3 regions of the Agrobacterium radiobacter genome follow, and region 2 is predicted to be linked to each of the others. Evidence: predicted binding sites of a transcription regulator. Region 2 holds the regulator's gene; each other region holds the start of a gene.
What was found. Region 2 encodes LexA, which represses DNA repair genes until DNA is damaged. Its sites were predicted from a motif close to TGTTCNNNNTGTGTTCNG; they were not measured.

Region 1 (3,279 bases), on a different contig from region 2:
CGAAGCTGCAGCTGAAACCAGAGGCCAGGTCATCGTTTCGAAAAATTGCAGCAGGGTCGCCGGTATGAAGCGGGTTCTTGCGGCGTAGACATGCCGGTCACCCTGCTGGTTCTGCCCGCCGGTGAAGAAGCGTTGCGGCGTGATCAGCGACAGGCTGTCCTTGGCGCGGGTCATGGCGACATAGAGCAGCCGGCGTTCTTCCTCCAGTTCCTGGGTGGTGCCGACCCCGAGGTCGGAGGGAATGCAGCCATCGACCACATTCAGGATGAAGACGGAACGCCACTCCTGGCCTTTTGCCGAATGGATGGTCGACAGGCTGAGATAGTCCTCGTCGAGCAGCGGCACGCCGGCCTGATCGCTGGTGGCGTCGGGCGGATCGAGTGTCAGCTCGGTCAGAAAACGTTCGCGTGAGGGGTAGCCGCCAGCGATCTGCTCGAGTTGCAGCAGATCTGCCTTGCGGGTGTCGGTGTCTTCATGGATGCGTTCGAGATGGGGTTCGTACCACAGCCGTGCCTGCCCGATTTCACCCGGCCAGCTATTCGGGGCCTGCCGCAGGCCCACCAGCATCTGCGTGAAGGTCGTCCAGTCATCGCCGGTCTTCGGAGGGGGCGGAATTTCAGCAAGGGCAAGCAGCGGCTCGGGGTCTGTCGCGATGGCATCGAGAATATTGCCGGCCTTCTTTGGTCCGATGCCGGGCAGCATCTGCAGCAGCCGGAAACCGGCGACGCGGTCGCGCGGGTTCTGCGCGAAGCGCAGCACGGCCAGCATGTCCTTCACATGGGCGCTGTCGAGGAATTTCAGGCCGCCAAATTTGACGAAGGGGATGTTGCGGCGGGTCAGTTCCACCTCGAGCGGCCCGCTATGGCTGGAGGTGCGGAAAAGCACGGCCTGCTGTTTCAGCGTCATGCCGGTTTCGCGGTTTGCAAGAATCTGGTCGATGATGAAATTCGCCTGTTCGGTTTCGTCCTTCACCGTCACGAGCTTCGGGCGCTCCAGTGACTCCCGCTCGGTCCAGAGGTTTTTGGTGAACCGCTCGCGCGCCAGATCGATCACGCCGTTGGCGGCCGCAAGGATCGGCTGTGTCGAGCGATAGTTGCGATCGAGCGTGATGATGTCGGCCGCCGGGCTGAAGGAAGCCGGAAAATCAAGGATGTTTCGCACTGTCGCCGCCCGGAACGAATAGATCGACTGCGCGTCGTCGCCCACTACGGTCAAACCGCGGCCACCGGGTTTGAGCGCCATCAGCACCGAGGCCTGCAGCCGGTTGGTATCCTGATATTCGTCGACCATGACATGGTCGAAGCGGTTGCCGATATCATCAGCCAGAATGGGGTCGCTGACCATCTGGGCCCAATAGAGCAGAAGATCGTCGTAATCGAGCACGTTCTGGACCTGTTTTGCCTCCACATAGGCTGCAAACAGTGCCTTAAGTTCGCTCTCCCAATTGGCGACCCAGGGATAATGCTGGCGCAATATCTCCTTGAGCGGCGTCTGTGAATTCACCGCACGCGAATAGATGGCAAGACACGTGCCTTTTGTCGGAAAGCGGCTTTCGGTCTTGGAAAAACCCAGCTCGTGCCGGGCGAGGTTCATCAGGTCGGCGCTGTCCTCGCGGTCGTGGATGGTGAAATCGATGTTGAGCCCGATCTGTTCGGCATAAATGCGCAACAGGCGTGCGCCGATGCCGTGAAATGTGCCGGACCAGGCCAGCGCGTCGGTGAGAGCCCCCGAATTGCCGCCGAGGACGTGTTTGCAGATACGCTCCACGCGGCGCGACATTTCCGTGGCGGCACGCCGCGAAAACGTCATCAGCAGAATACGGCGGGGATCGGCGCCATTCACGATCAGATGTGCGACACGGTGGGCCAGCGTGTTGGTCTTGCCCGAACCGGCCCCGGCGATGATCAGCAGAGGCCCGGCCGTGTGGCCGTCTGTCAGCCCAACGCCATGCTCCACCGCCTTGCGCTGCTGTTCGTTGAGCTTTTCCAGATAGGCAACCGCCATGCGAACAATCCTTGATACCTGCCTGTCCCCATGGTGAGGACATCTTCAGAGATGGCAGTCGTCGGAATCGCCGGCCATTGTCTGCCCTGTTGTCGCAATGATTAGCAAAGACTCAAACACCAATCCAGAACAAATGCTGAACGCCTTTTTTCCCGTCGTTTAAACACGGTCGGTGGTGAGATTTATCGTTCCGAAAGGTCGCTTGCAGTTCGTAGGTGGCTGCTGGTTGCCGGGCGTGCCCGATCCCGCAATCGCAAATCAGATTACGCATGAGGAAATAACGGTATTATTATGAAATATATGAATATTCTCAATTCGTTTCAGTGCATTTTCTCATTCTGCAGCGAAACCTTTGAACCAACCCGGTGATCCGCGAGTTCAATAATCGCGCCTCGGGAGGAGGCGCGTTTTGGGAGGACCAGACCATGAAGCATCTGAAACTTTGCCTGATCGCTGTCGCCGCAATCGCTGCCTCGACTTTTGCCCAGGCCGAACAGAAGGCGATGAAATCCGATGTCACCATCGCCTCTGATATCAACTATCTGCTCTACACGCCCAAGGACTACGCCAGTTCGGATAAGACCTATCCTCTTGTCGTCTGGCTGCATGGCGGCGATCAGGGCGGCGGCGACATCGAAAAGCTGCGCCGCAGCGGCCTGCCGAAACTGATTGAAGAAGGCCGCGATTTTCCTTTTCTGGTGTTCTCGCCGCAAAATCCGAGTGAAGAATTGCTCTATCCGATCGAGCGCGTGGCGAGTGTTCTTCAGGCGGTGGTGGCCGATCATCGGGTGGATCGCGAGCGCATCTATCTGATCGGTTATAGCCGGGGAGGGTTCGGCGCATGGTCGATGGCCGCGCAGTTTCCTGAAACTTTTGCCGCGGTTGTTCCGATCGCCGGCGGCGGTATCCGGCATTACCTCAATCGAACGAATGAAAGGGTAGCTTTCTGGGCCTTTCATGGCGCAAATGACGCTGTGATTCCGCTGTCCGACACGGTGGTCCTCGTGCAACGCCTTCAGGAACTGAAACGAAATGTCCGGCTCACCGTGTTCGAAGATACGGACCATGAAGCGGTCGAAGGGAAAGTGCTGAAGGACGAGGCGATGTGGACATGGCTGCTTGAACAGAAGCTCACCGGTGAGAAAGCACCTGCGGGTCCGTGAATCCGGGCTGATTCCTATTTTACGGCTGTTATAGCCGCTTCCACCAGTACTGCCGCCGCGGGGCGTGCTTTTTGTCACAACCCCGCGGCCTCCCTCAGCAAGTGCATCTTTA
Region 2 (3,279 bases):
CGGGCGCACTTCTGCTTAACCGCGATATCCTGCGCCGGATCGGTTCACTGGAAATAGACTTTGCCGGCAGCGATCAGGTAGCGGTAGTCGGCAGGTTGCGCGCCGCGATAGCCGGCATGGACAGGCCCTGGAGCGAACATCGCTATTACGACTGGAAAAGCGGCCGTTTTGACCATGAGGTCCCTGATGCCGTCACGCGGTTGCTGGCGGCACCACAATGAGGGCCGCCAGCCTGGATCGTCAGGCCTTGATGCGCAGATCCGTCGTCAATTCGCCGATCCCGCCGATTTCCTCTTCATGCGCCGCGTCGCGCCAGGTTTCCTTCAGTCCGGCCTCGTACCATTCGCGCATGGCGGGCAGGGCGAGCAGCCGGTCACAATAGGCTTTCGCTGCGGGCGAAAGTTCCGCGCCATAGGTCTGGAAACGGAAAGCCACCGGGCAGAAGAAGGCATCGACCGCCGTAAATTTCTGGCCGGCAAGAAAGGGCCCGCCAAATTTTGCCAGGCCTTCGCTCCACAGCGCATCAACGCGCTTTATGTCGGCCGCTAGCCCGGTATCACCACCCTTCGGTTTTACGCGAATGCCGACCGACATGGGGTAGAGATTGCGCAGCGAGAAAAAGCCCGCATGCATTTCGCTCGCAGCCGAACGCGACCAGGCTCTTGCCTGCTTGTCGCTCGCCCAGACGCCCTGATGTCGCTCCGCCAGATATTCGGCGATCGACAACGATTCCCAAACCGTCACGCCTTCATCAACGAGGCAAGGCACCTTGCCGGTTGGCGAAAAGGTGGAGAAGGAAACGCCTTCGCCGAAGGGAACGAGTTTTTCATCGAAAGCAATGCCGAGCGTGCGCATCAATACCCATGGCCGCAGTGACCATGAGGAATAGTTCTTGTTGGCGATATAAAGATCGTACATGGCGTGTTCCCCGATATGATGCGCATTTCTATACCGGCGGATGGGCCCAGGAATATTGCAAATAATCCATGGCTCCCATAAGCCGCATTGATGAGTGGGACAGGAAGAAAAGAAGCACCTGCAGGTCACCATTCGGAGATAACGACGAAACACACCGCGACGAGACTGATGACCTGCATCCTTTCTCAACGAAATTAAGGATGCTCATTTTCAATCATCTGTTTCTTACCGCTGCCTGCTGGCCTTCGCGATAAAAGATGTGCGGACCTGCCAGACGATGTCGCTTCTCACTTATGCAGAACCGCATCATTCCAAGGAGCAAGCTGCAATGCTCCATAAGGGGAGCGCCATCCTCTTGATGGTGCCCGCAGCAAAAGGAATTGCGGCCCCATGCCTTGAATCAATGGTAACGGCGGATCAGTCCGACCAGCTTGCCCTGGATTTTCACCCGGTCCGGTCCAAAAATACGCGTTTCATAGGCCGGGTTTGCCGCCTCGAGCGCAATGGAGGCGCCCTTGCGACGGAAACGCTTCAGGGTGGCTTCCTCATCATCCACCAGCGCTACAACGATATCACCCGGATTTGCCGTATTGCCATTGCGGATGATGACGGTATCGCCATCAAAAATGCCGGCCTCGATCATCGAGTCGCCCTTGACCTCAAGAGCGTAATGTTCGCCCGAACCCAGCATATCAACAGGCACGGCCACATCGTGGGTATTGTTCTGGATGGCGGAAATCGGCACACCGGCAGCGATGCGGCCCATGACCGGCACGGTGACGGCCCCGACGAGATCATTGGCCGGCGTCTTGGGGGCAGGGGCCGCTTCCGACGCCTTGGGTTTGCCAAGGCTGCCTTCGATGACGCTCGGCGAAAAGCCGCGCTGCGGCCTTGCACCCGGCGTATAGGCCTCAGGCAGCTTGATGACTTCCAGCGCTCGCGCTCTATTTGGTAGCCGGCGAATAAACCCGCGCTCTTCGAGGGCGGTGATCAGGCGGTGGATGCCAGATTTCGAGGCAAGATCGAGTGCGTCCTTCATTTCATCGAAGGATGGCGGCACGCCGGACTCTTTCATTCGTTCATGAATGAAGAGAAGCAATTCCTGCTGTTTGCGCGTGAGCATGAGGAAAACACCCTTTAGAATCGTAGTGGAAGTCGCGAAACAAATACAGAACGAACACTATATGTTCCATATGTGTTCCGCAATCCCCTAAAATTTCGTGAAGCTGCTATCTGTTGTTTTGATGATTTGCTTCTTGGCCTACGATTGTGCTTTTCTGCGGCCCAAATCGTCCAGGCATGTCCGGGCGGAGTGCCAGCGCAGGAAACAGGTCATGATGAAATCCCATAGCGTCGATCATCTCGTTCTGCCGGTGCAGGATATCGGCGTTGCCGCGAAACGTCTCGCCAGCCTTGGATTTACGGTCTCACCGGAGGCTTTGCATCCTTTCGGCACCCGAAATGCCTGTGTTTTTTTTACCGACGGGACCTATCTGGAGCCGCTCGTAATTGCTGATCCGGCTAAATATAATGCGTCGGCAGACAGGGGAGATGTGTTCACGGGCAGGGACAGGGCCTTCCGGCAACGTGACGGGCGGGAGGGTTTTTCGGCTCTTGTCGCCAAAACCGAAGATGCCCTTGCCGACCATGACAGGTTTCTGACGTCTGGCGTGTCAGCGGGCGATGTGTTCCAGTTTTCGCGGCCTGTGCGGATGCCGGATGGATCGGAAAGCGAGGCGGCGTTCCGGCTGGCTTTTGCGGCAAGCGGGGCGGCGGATTTCTTTCTGTTTAGTTGTCAGCGGCTGCAGGCCCTGCCGGGCGATCGAACAGTGCTGGAGCGCCATGCCAACGGTGTCTCCGGCCTCAGTGAAATCGTTCTGTTCTCCGGTGATGATCCGAACGCGGCGCGCTTGATCGAAACGGTGTTTGGTTGTGAGGGCAGAATATCTCCGGATGGTGATATGGTTTTCGCGACCGACAATGCGCGCATCAGATTGACCGGAAAACCTGATTTCAGCGGACAGGCCCCGAATACTCCTGATTGGAGCGGCGGCGGATTGCGCGGTGCGGGCATCGTCTTTTCGTCGCACGATCTTGCCGTGACAGAGGCGGCGCTTGCTGCTAATGGCGTGTCCTGCGCAAAAGCGGACGGTCGCCTGGTGGTGCCTGCGGCACCCGGTCAGGGCGTTGCCTTCGCCTTCGAGGAAAAATGATGAGCGTTACGAACAATCTCAAAGTCACCGCCGGCGACGGCGTCAGCAAGGTTTCCTTCTCCAATGCCGAGCGTTTTTCGCTGATTGCCGGCCCGTGCCAGATGGAAAGCCGCGAACATGCCTTCATGATTGCAGGTGTCCTGAAAGA
Region 3 (3,279 bases), on a different contig from region 2:
GTCGCGGACGGCTTCGGTGATCGCCTTGATGGCGCTTGCGGTTTCGGTGATGGAGGCTGCCTGCCGTTCGGTACGTTCGGCGAGCTGGTCGGCTCCCACCCGCATTTCCTCGGAACCGCCACGAATGGCGGCGGAATTGCCGCCGATGGCCTGCATGGTTTCGCTGAGCCGGGCAAGCGCCGTGTTGAAGTTATGGCGCAGGCTTTCGAGATCGTCGGGGAAAGCGGTCTCGATACGATAGGCGAGGTTGCCATTCGCCAGCCGGTCGAGCCCCTCATCCAGAGATTGCACGACCATTTGCAGGGTGCCTGCCTCGGCCTCCCGTTCCGCAAGATGCGCGCGCCGGGCTGTTTCGGCTTCTTCCCGTGTGCGTGATGCGGTCTCTTCCATGTCCCGCTGCAGGATAAGTTTTTCACGGAAACTGCCGAGCGCACGCGCCATGCGGCCGATCTCGTCCTTTCGGTCCTGATTGCCGATCTCCGCATCGAGACGGCCTGCGGCCACTTCGCCGGTCAGTCCGGCAAGCTTTTCCAGCGGGGCGAAGAGACGCCGCGCGAAAAAGGCCGTCGCTGCACACATGGCGGCCAGAACGCAAAGGCCGATCACGGCAAGCGTGCCGGCAATCGAGATGGAGCCGGCGTTCAACTCGCTGCGCAGCATGCTTTCCACCGCGAGATATTTTTCGTCGGCGAAAGAGAAGGGGCGGGTATAGGCATTGGCTTCGCCATCCGCGCGGTCGATCTTGGCAATGGTCATGCCCGCCGCGTTCAGGGCCTCGCCGTGGAAATCGTAGATGGCTGGGTCAAGGCTGATCAGCCTGTCGCCCTCAACACCGATAACCTTGCCATCGGCTGATATGATCGCGGATTGTTCCGAACTGCCCGCCGCGATGCCTTTCGTCAGAATCTGACTGAAAACGCCTTCCTTGACCTGGAAGAGGACGATGCCCTTGAACGCGCCGAATTTGACGACCGGAACGCCGAAATAAATACCGGCCTCTTTTGTCGCAGCATCAATCCGCAGGCCGGAGAAACTGGTCTGCGCCACGTCGTTGACCGCCTTTTCGGCGTTCGCCGCGCCGCGGGCGAAGGCCGTGCCAAGGCCGCTTTCCGCCCAGGCGCCGCCCTTGACGGTTTCCCCGAAGGCCGGTCCCTTCAGATAGGAATAATAGACTGTACCGGCGGGATCGATGAAGAGAACATCGCTGAACGGCGTTCCCTTGATATAAGCGCCGATATCCGTCTGGGTCTTCTCATGGGTGGAGTAATAAAAGCCGCTGGGGCTTTCCGGCTTGATCAGCTTTTCCTTTTCGCCGAAGGGGTTTTCCTTGACGAAGACGCGCTGGAGTTCCGCCTTTGCGTCGCCGGAGTTTTTCTGCACGGTGGCCCAGCCGCTGCGCATGGAGACAACAGCCATCTGCAGGGATTCGATCTTGGCAATGGAATCCGCCTGTGTTTTCAGCTGCTCAAGGCGTTCCTGAAGCATGTCGCCGCGGAAAACCAGAATGCTCTCCATGGATCTCGACGCCTGCTCCTCAAGAACGCCGCTGCTGCTTTGATAGCCGAGAAGTGTCAGAGCCCCGGTCGAGATCGCCATCAGCGCCAGGAAAATCGCGAGCACTTTGGTGGATATGGAATGAAAACGGTTCAGCATGGCCGATGCAGCCCTCAATGTCGGATCAGTTCCCGCGCCATGCATGGATGGCGCCATTGGACGGCTGATATGGCGAACATATTGTGCTGCGGATCATCATGTCCGCAGCTCCCCTTTTTTGATTTTGTGGAGAACAATGCGGTACGCGGTTTAAGCAGAGGTAAATGCTGCACTGCAAATTTGATCAATGTTGTCGTTTTGTTCACTTATCGCTGGCAGGGTCGCAGCCGGAAAGATAAGGTGCCTCATGCAAAAGACGATTCGAATCATCGGCATTGACCCCGGATTGCGGCGCACCGGATGGGGTGTCATCGAAACCCTTGGCAACAGCCTTCGGTTCGTCGCCTCCGGTACCGTGACATCGGATGGCGATATGGATCTCGCCTCCCGGCTGTGCCAGTTGCATGACGGGCTGGCTGACGTCGTGCACAGCTACCAGCCCGACGAGGCGGCGGTGGAGCAGACTTTCGTGAACAAGGATGCGGTTGCAACATTGAAACTTGGTCAGGCGCGCGGCATCGCCATGCTGGTTCCGGCGCGGGCAGGACTGCCGGTGTTTGAATATGCGCCGAATGCGGTGAAAAAAGCCGTCATCGGCGTCGGGCACGGCGAAAAGCAGCAAATTCACATGATGCTGAAAATCCTGATGCCGAAGGCCGAATTCAAGGGTAACGATGCGGCGGACGCTCTCGCCATCGCAATCTGCCACGCGCATAATCGCGGCGGCGACAGGATGGCGCGGCTTTTGGCGGCCGGTTGAATATTTAAAGTCTCATTGCAGCGGGCGGCATCATGATCGGAAAACTGAAGGGCAGCATCGAGGAAATCGGCGCGGACTATGTGCTGGTGGATGTGCATGGCGTCTGTTACGTCGCTTATTGTTCGGCGCGCACGCTGTCGAAAATCGGCTCCGTCGGGGAGGCGGTGGTGCTGTTCATCGAAACCTATGTGCGTGAAGACCAGCTGAAGCTTTTCGGCTTTCTCTCGGCACTGGAGCGGGAATGGTTTAACCTGCTGCAGAGCGTGCAGGGCGTGGGTTCGAAAGTGGCCCTGGCCGTCCTTTCCACGCTCTCGCCCTCCGAACTCGCCAATGCCATCGCGCTTCAGGACAAGGTGATGATTTCGCGTGCGCCAGGCGTTGGGCCGAAGGTGGCGGTGCGTCTTGTGACCGAACTTCGCAACAAGGCGCCTGCCTTTGCGGGAGAGGCTTCCGCCTCGATCGGGCTCAAGCAGGAGCTTGGTGAAGGCGTTGCATCCGCGCCGGTGGCGGATGCCGTTTCCGCGCTCACCAATCTCGGCTATTCGCGCGACCAGGCCGCCAATGCGGTTGCTGCCGCGCTGAAGAATGGCGGGGAGGGCGGTGACAGCGCCAAGCTTATCCGGCTCGGGCTGAAGGAGCTTTCGCGGTAAGGACGCCTGGCATGCGGACGTGGAGCCCCGGTTATCCTGAATTTCGTGAAGCGCGTTGATGCGATAGTCGTGATATAGGGGCGGCGACCACCTGATGAATTCGGTTAGAACAATGGAATGCCCTGAATGAGCGATGCGGAGAGACTGATTACCCCGGAAAAGCGTGGCGAGGATATCGACACCACGCTGCGCCCGCAGTCGCTGGATGATTTTACC

Region 1: the regulator LexA is predicted to act here: its motif matches at 2,130-2,147, upstream of MRBLRC7O_RS22295 (ATP-dependent helicase).
Region 3: the regulator LexA is predicted to act here: its motif matches at 1,842-1,859, upstream of ruvC (crossover junction endodeoxyribonuclease RuvC).

What each region holds. Positions count from the first base shown of each region.
Region 1 is NZ_JBEGHX010000002.1:1,852,208-1,855,486, forward strand. It holds gene MRBLRC7O_RS22295 (ATP-dependent helicase) at 1-2,004, opposite strand, end outside; gene MRBLRC7O_RS22300 (carboxylesterase family protein) at 2,430-3,167, shown strand.
Region 2 is NZ_JBEGHX010000001.1:1,088,887-1,092,165, forward strand. It holds gene MRBLRC7O_RS05510 (ComEC/Rec2 family competence protein) at 1-221, shown strand, start outside; gene MRBLRC7O_RS05515 (glutathione S-transferase family protein) at 241-918, opposite strand; gene lexA (transcriptional repressor LexA) at 1,319-2,041, opposite strand; gene MRBLRC7O_RS05525 (VOC family protein) at 2,253-3,131, shown strand; gene kdsA (3-deoxy-8-phosphooctulonate synthase) at 3,131-3,279, shown strand, end outside.
Region 3 is NZ_JBEGHX010000002.1:835,247-838,525, reverse strand. It holds gene MRBLRC7O_RS17755 (methyl-accepting chemotaxis protein) at 1-1,653, opposite strand, end outside; gene ruvC (crossover junction endodeoxyribonuclease RuvC) at 1,901-2,413, shown strand; gene ruvA (Holliday junction branch migration protein RuvA) at 2,446-3,063, shown strand; gene ruvB (Holliday junction branch migration DNA helicase RuvB) at 3,190-3,279, shown strand, end outside.